Regions from separate parts of the Agrobacterium fabrum str. C58 genome, predicted to be linked through region 2. Evidence: riboswitches for the same ligand, from Rfam matches in the RefSeq annotation. Region 2 holds a riboswitch; each other region holds the start of a gene.

Region 1 (2,199 bases), 160 kb from region 2:
TGATGTCAGTGTGAAAGCGAGAAACTGCTTTGCCAGCTCCTTGTGCGGTGCGTTTTTGAGAAGGCCGGACACTTCGATCTGGATGTAATGCCCTTCCGAAAAGGCCGCAGCCTGATAACGGTCCGACTTTTCGGCGACCATGTGATAGGCCGGCGAGGTGGTGTAGGAGAGCACCATCGGCACCTCTCCCTTGGTGAACAGGCCATAGGATTCCGACCAGCCGGGCGTGACGGTGAGAATGCGCTTCCTGAGCTTTGCCCAAGCCTCCGGCGCCTTGTCGCCATAAACTGACTTTACCCACAAAAGCAGGCCAAGCCCAGGTGTGGAGGTACGCGGGTCCTGAATGGCGATCTTCTGCGCGGAGTCGCCTTCCACCAGTTCTTTAAGGCTCGCCGGCGGGTTTTTCACCGCCTGCGTGTCATAGATCACAGCGAAATGCCCATAATCATAGGGTACGAAAACATCGTCCTTGTAACCGCCCGGCACCTTGGCCGCCGATGCATCGATGCCACTGGCGTCAAAAAGGCCGGTCTGTTTGGCTTCCGCGACAAGATTGGTGTCGAGCCCGACCACGACGTCCGCCTTGGAACCGCTGCCCTCAAGTTTCAGACGATTGAGCAGCGCCACGCCATCCGCGACACCGACAAAATTGACCGTGCAGACGCAAACCTTCTCGAAGGCTTCCTTCACCTTGGGGCCGGGGCCCCATTCGGAAACGAAGCTTTCATAGGTGTAGACGGTCAGTTCCGGCTTGTCCTGCGCCGCGGCTAAACCGGGCAGAAACAGCGAGGCGGCAATGACGGAATTCAGGAAAAGACGACGGCGCACGGGTATCTCCTCAAAAGACGAGAAGGAGTAGCCGCTTGCCTTTAAGCCGTCTAATCCCTCCGCCGGTATGAACCGGATCAGGTTCTTCGGGTTGGCAAGCCTCTCAGCCTTCTGCACAAAAGCACAGAAGACACCCCGTTAGATCAAGATGATGGTTTAGTCCCGTCGTCGGTGATTGGCAAGATGGGCGAGATCAACCCTGTCCCGTCATATGCACCAGCTCCCAGACGTGACCGTCGGGATCCTGAAAGCTGCCGGCATACATAAAGCCATGGTCCTGAACCGGTTTCCAGCTGCTACCGCCGGAGGCAAGCGCGGTTGCGATCATCTCGTCGATCTCCTCCCGGCTTCCAGCGGAAAGGCAGGTCAGAACCTCGGTGCTCTGTTTGGCATCGGCGATATCGCCATTAATGAAATCCCGAAACCGGTCCTCCTGAAGAAGCATCACGAAAATGTTCTCCTCCACGATCATGCAGAGCGTGCGGTCGTCGGAATATTCCGGATTGAAACTGAAACCGAGGGCCGTGAAGAAGCTTTTCGACACCTCGATATTCTTGACCGGCAGATTGACAAAAATCATGCGCATTTTCAGATCTCCTCCAAACGAGCGGGGTCATAGAACGGTAATTCCGCTTGCCTGTCAAAGGCCGACGAAGGACTGCTCGAACGGAGAGTGCCTGGCTTCAGCTCTCAAGTTCCTCGCGCAGCATCTCCAGTTCCAGCCATTCCTCTTCCATGGTTTCCAACTTTTCGCGCAGCTTTTCCATTTCCTGCGCCAGCTTGTTGAAGGTCGCCTGATCCTTGGCAAAGAGTTGCGGGTCAGCCATGCGCTGTTCGCGTTTTGCGATCTCTTCCTGGGTCTTTTCCATTTCCTTCGGGAGGTTTTCGAGAGCGAATTTCTGCTTGAAGGAAAGTTTGCCCTTGGCCTTCGCTGGCTCCTGCGACGGCGAGGCTGAGGATACGGCCTTGGCCTTTTCCTGCCTTTCGGCCTTGCGTTTTTCGTCCGCCGCACCCTTGCGCTGTGCCATCATGTCCGAATAGCCGCCCGCATATTCGATCCAGCGCCCATCCGGTTGATCGGGATTGGCGGGTGCGATGGTGGAGGTGACGGTGCGGTCGAGAAAATCACGGTCGTGGCTGACGAGAATGACCGTGCCGGAAAAACCGGCAACGATCTCCTGCAACAGATCGAGCGTTTCAATATCGAGATCGTTTGTCGGTTCGTCGAGGATCAGAAGATTGGTCGGCCGGGCCAGAATGCGCGCCAGGATAAGACGGGCGCGCTCCCCGCCGGAGAGATTGCGGATGGGCGTGCGCGCCTGCTCCGGCTGGAACAGGAAGTCCTTCATATAGCCAGTGACATGCTTCACT
Region 2 (2,199 bases):
CGCGATATCTGTCGTGAGCGGCCCAAGCGTATAGAAAGGCGCCTCGCCGCAGGTCTTCAGCTGTTTGTCCATGTTTTCCTTGATCTTGTGCATCGGCACATGGCCGGGGCCTTCGATCATCACCTGGCAATCCCTGGCCCAGGCGATCTGCGTCAGCTCGCCCAGCGTCTCCAGCTCGGCAAACTGCGCCGCATCATTGGCGTCGGCAATCGAGCCGGGACGCAGGCCGTCACCCAGCGAGAAAGAGACGTCATAAGCGCGGCAGATGTCGCAAATCTCCTCGAAGTGCTCATAGAGGAAACTTTCCTTGTGGTGATGCAGACACCACTTGGCCATGATCGAACCGCCGCGCGAGACGATGCCGGTGACGCGGTTGACGGTGAGCGGGATGTAATGCAGCCGCACCCCGGCATGGATGGTAAAATAATCGACGCCCTGCTCCGCCTGCTCGATCAGCGTATCGCGAAACACCTCCCAGTTGAGGTCTTCGGCAATGCCGTTGACCTTCTCCAGCGCCTGATAAAGCGGCACCGTGCCGATCGGCACCGGTGAATTGCGAATGATCCATTCGCGGATATTGTGGATGTTACGGCCGGTGGAGAGGTCCATGACGGTATCCGCACCCCAGCGGATGGCCCAGACCATCTTCTCCACCTCTTCCGCCATGGAGGAGGTAACGGCGGAATTGCCGATATTGGCGTTGATCTTCACCAGAAAATTGCGGCCGATGATCATCGGCTCAAGTTCGGGATGGTTGATATTGGCGGGAATGATGGCGCGACCCGATGCCACTTCCTGACGCACGAATTCCGCCGTGACATAATCAGGGATATGCGCGCCGAAACTCTCGCCGTCCCGCGTAGGCTTTTCCTTTGCGGCCTCGCGCCCGAGATTTTCGCGGATGGCGATGAATTCCATTTCCGGCGTGATGATGCCGGCCCGCGCATAGGCAAGCTGCGTCACCGCTTTGCCCGCCGTCGCTTTCAGCGGCTGGTGGCGCACGGAAAACTCCGGCGTCAGGCGTTCGCCGGTTGCAAAGCCGTTATCCTCCGGCTTGACGTGCCGTCCCTCATAAGCCTCGACATCACCGCGCGCCACGACCCAGTCATGACGCAGGCGCGGAAGACCGTTTTCGATCAGGACGGGATGGCTGGGATCGGTATAGGGACCGGAGGAATCATACACCGTCACCGGCGGTTCGCCCGCCGTTGGGTGCACCGCGATCTCGCGCATCGGCACGCGAATATGCGGATGCAAAATTCCCGGTTTATGGATTTTCGTGGAAGCGGCATGCGGCCCGGTGGTGACGACAAGCGGGATGGTCTTGGCAACGATATTCATCTTGAGGCTCCAAAGTTTGACTGTGGAGACCCAGTTCGAGCCGGAATGATGGAAAATACCGAAGTGCCGACTCACGGCGCCATGCGCCTGCCCGACATCAGGTCTTTGCACCGTCCCTACGCCAGTATGAACTGGATCAGGTTCAACGGGTCACTGCGCATGAAAGCAGAATCTCAGCCCCTTGACGGGACACCCCTGGTGAATGGCCACAGCAAAAGACACTGCCCGCCTTTTGTCAAGGCCGCTCATCAACGCTTGGCAAAGGTGCGGGAATGACGCATGCTGCCGTTAGTTGTAATTAACCTAACGGTTTAGGTGAATATTATCGTTTGCGGCATAACGATAAGCACAAACCTTCCTAATGTTGATTTCATTGGAGATACGTCGGAATGAATGCGACTATTCGTGAAATACTGGCAAAATTCGGCCAGCTTCCCACCCCCGTCGATACGATTGCAGATGAAGCAGATCTTTATGCGGCAGGCCTCTCTTCCTTCGCATCCGTACAACTGATGTTGGGTATCGAAGAAGCATTCGATATCGAATTCCCCGATAACCTGTTGAACCGCAAGTCTTTCGCCAGCATCAAGGCCATTGAAGACACCGTTAAGCTCATTCTGGATGGTAAAGAGGCTGCCTGATGAACGTGACCGTAGCGCCGCAGGATGAAACGCTGTCCGCGCGCGCGGGCCGTGTCGCGACCATTGCCGCAAAGCATGCGGATGACGTGGATGTCACCGGCCGCTTCCCGCAGGAAGCCGTCGATGCCTTGCGCCGCGAACGTCTCCTCGGCATTCAGGTGCCCTCCTCACTCGGCGGCGAAGGCGCCTCCATTCAAGAGATCGCCGATATCTGCGC
Region 3 (2,199 bases), on a different replicon from region 2:
GGTTGGTAATGCACGCCGATATCGGCCTGTTTGGCCGAGACAAGGCGCGGCACGGCGGAAGGGTCGGCGGGCGGAACCAGCTCCACCTCCAGCCCTGCATCGGTGAACAGGCCGCGTTCCGTGGCGATCACCATCGGTGCATGATCGGGGTTCACGAACCATTCGAGCAACACGGTCAGCTTGTCGGCGGCCTCAGATTGCATGGGCGCAAGCACGCTTGCCGCTGCGATGGCGAGGGAAAAAAGCGTTCGTTTCATGGTGCCGAAAGTCTCCGTAAATATCTGAAAGGAATGGTGTGTTCTGTTTCCTTGGCCCAGGGGGCCAGATTGGCGGTCGCCCGGTCGACGATGAGCCTGAGCAGCACGGCCATGACGGCGAGAATGGCCATGGCGGCGAACATGGTGTCGGTCTGCATACGGGCATTGGACTGGATCATCACGAAACCGAGCCCGGCGGATGCGCCCACCCATTCGCCGATGACGGCGCCGAGCGGGGCAAGCGGCGCCGCCACCCTCAAGCCCGAAATCAGGGAGGGCAGCGCCAGCGGCACGCGCAGCCGGGTGAGGATCTGCCAATGGCTCGCCTCCGTCAGCGAGGCGGCGTCGAGGATGGCGCGGTCCGTGCGGTTGAGGCCATCGGTAAAGGCCGAAGCGACGGGGAAGAAGATGATAACCGCCGTCATCACGACTTTAGAGGCCATGCCAAAGCCGAACCAGAGCACGAGAATGGGAGCGAGCACGAAGACCGGGAACGCCTGCAACACCAGAACCATGGGCCAGACAAGGCGGCCGAAGCGCGGAGTGGCGGCAATCGTGAAGGCGACGAGAATTCCAGCGGTAACGCCTGCCGCGAGACCCAGCGCCATTTCACCAAGCGTCACCATGGCCTGACCGAACAAAAAGCCGGACTGGCGCCAAAAGGCGGCCGCGACATCGGCGGGTGACGGCAGGATGTAGCGCGGCGGCGCAAACAGCCATGTCCCCGTCTGCCAGAGAAGCAGCAGAAGACCTAAACCGTTCAGTGCATGGGTGGCACGCATGAGCCGGGCCTCAGACGCAAACGCACCATGTGCGGAGGACGGAAGGTTTCAGCATCATCGGTCGTCTCCAGATGTGACAATCACGGAGATCAGGCATGGCGGAGAAGAGAAAGGGCAGCGCCTCGAGCGCACGACAGTTCCGTTCCTACGCCGGCATGACCCGGATCAGGTTCAAGGGTCCGGTTCACCACCATCTCAGCACCGTCTGGTGCTCCCCTCGGAAGAGCTTGTTTTGTAGGTCAAGTTTTGAAAATGTCAACGGTTCGCGCGAGGTAAGACCCGCACTGGATCAAGCAGTTTCAGTCAGAAACCGGCGCTCGCATGTAACAATTCGCTTCGCCGGGCCTATAATTCGCCGGGCCTGTACTTCAAAGTCAGCCTGTCGCAGGAGGAAGCCCATCACATCACCCCGCCTGGCGGGGTGATGGCAAGGACGAAACCTCTAGCCTTCAGCCGATGGTGCGAAGCTGTTCGAACAGCCGGTGATGGCTGCTATCGGCACGATAGAACACCGCCGGCTCTCCGAGCGGTGTTTCGACGGTGATGTCTCGCCCGCCGGCATGACGCTTGCCGCTCCAGAGATGCACCCATTCGCCATGACCCGGAAGGTAGAGCGAGCGTTGCGTTTCGCCTGCTTTCCAGACCGGTGCGACAAGCATGTCCGCCCCGTAGAGATAGCAGTCCTGAACGGCATAGGTCTGCGGCTCATTCTCGTAATGAAGGAATAGGGGTCGCTGCACCGGCAGGCCGGTTTTTGCGGCCTCGGCGGAGAGCGATTTCAGATAGGGGGCGAGCGCGACGTATATCGCCGTCATGCGGGCGAAATGGGCAAGAACAGTTTCATCCTGATCGATCTGGAGATTGTCCCGCGGCCGGTTGCCCTCATGGGTGCGCATGACCGGGGTGAAGGCGGCCATCTCCGTCCAGCGCATGATGAGTTCCGCTGTCCGGACATTGCCGAACAGGCTGGTGTAGCCGCCGATGTCTGAGTGATGATAGGCATTGCCCATGAGGCCGGAGGAGAGCGCGCCGCAGATGACGGTGACAAGGCCGTCATGACGGGAGAAGTCGACAGACTGGTCGCCACCCCAGATCAGCGGGCAATGGGCCTGCACGCCGGTGAAGCCTGCACGCATGAAGAACAGTGCTTCGCCGGTCTT

What was found. Region 2 has a riboswitch for thiamine pyrophosphate ahead of thiC (phosphomethylpyrimidine synthase ThiC). Riboswitches for the same ligand answer to the same signal wherever they lie in the genome.
Region 1: another riboswitch for thiamine pyrophosphate. It lies ahead of thiB (thiamine ABC transporter substrate binding subunit); the one in region 2 lies ahead of thiC (phosphomethylpyrimidine synthase ThiC).
Region 3: another riboswitch for thiamine pyrophosphate. It lies ahead of ATU_RS15180 (ABC transporter permease); the one in region 2 lies ahead of thiC (phosphomethylpyrimidine synthase ThiC).

What each region holds. Positions count from the first base shown of each region.
Region 1 covers NC_003062.2:2,699,365-2,701,563, forward strand. The annotation lists gene thiB (thiamine ABC transporter substrate binding subunit) at 1-828, opposite strand, end outside; TPP riboswitch at 866-976, opposite strand; gene ATU_RS13220 (VOC family protein) at 1,022-1,414, opposite strand; gene ATU_RS13225 (ABC-F family ATP-binding cassette domain-containing protein) at 1,512-2,199, opposite strand, start outside.
Region 2 covers NC_003062.2:2,540,390-2,542,588, forward strand. The annotation lists gene thiC (phosphomethylpyrimidine synthase ThiC) at 1-1,341, opposite strand, end outside; TPP riboswitch at 1,437-1,548, opposite strand; gene ATU_RS12515 (acyl carrier protein) at 1,731-1,982, shown strand; gene ATU_RS12520 (acyl-CoA dehydrogenase family protein) at 1,982-2,199, shown strand, end outside.
Region 3 covers NC_003063.2:311,842-314,040, reverse strand. The annotation lists gene ATU_RS15185 (ABC transporter substrate-binding protein) at 1-257, opposite strand, end outside; gene ATU_RS15180 (ABC transporter permease) at 254-1,039, opposite strand; TPP riboswitch at 1,165-1,267, opposite strand; gene ATU_RS15175 (alpha-glucosidase) at 1,489-2,199, opposite strand, start outside.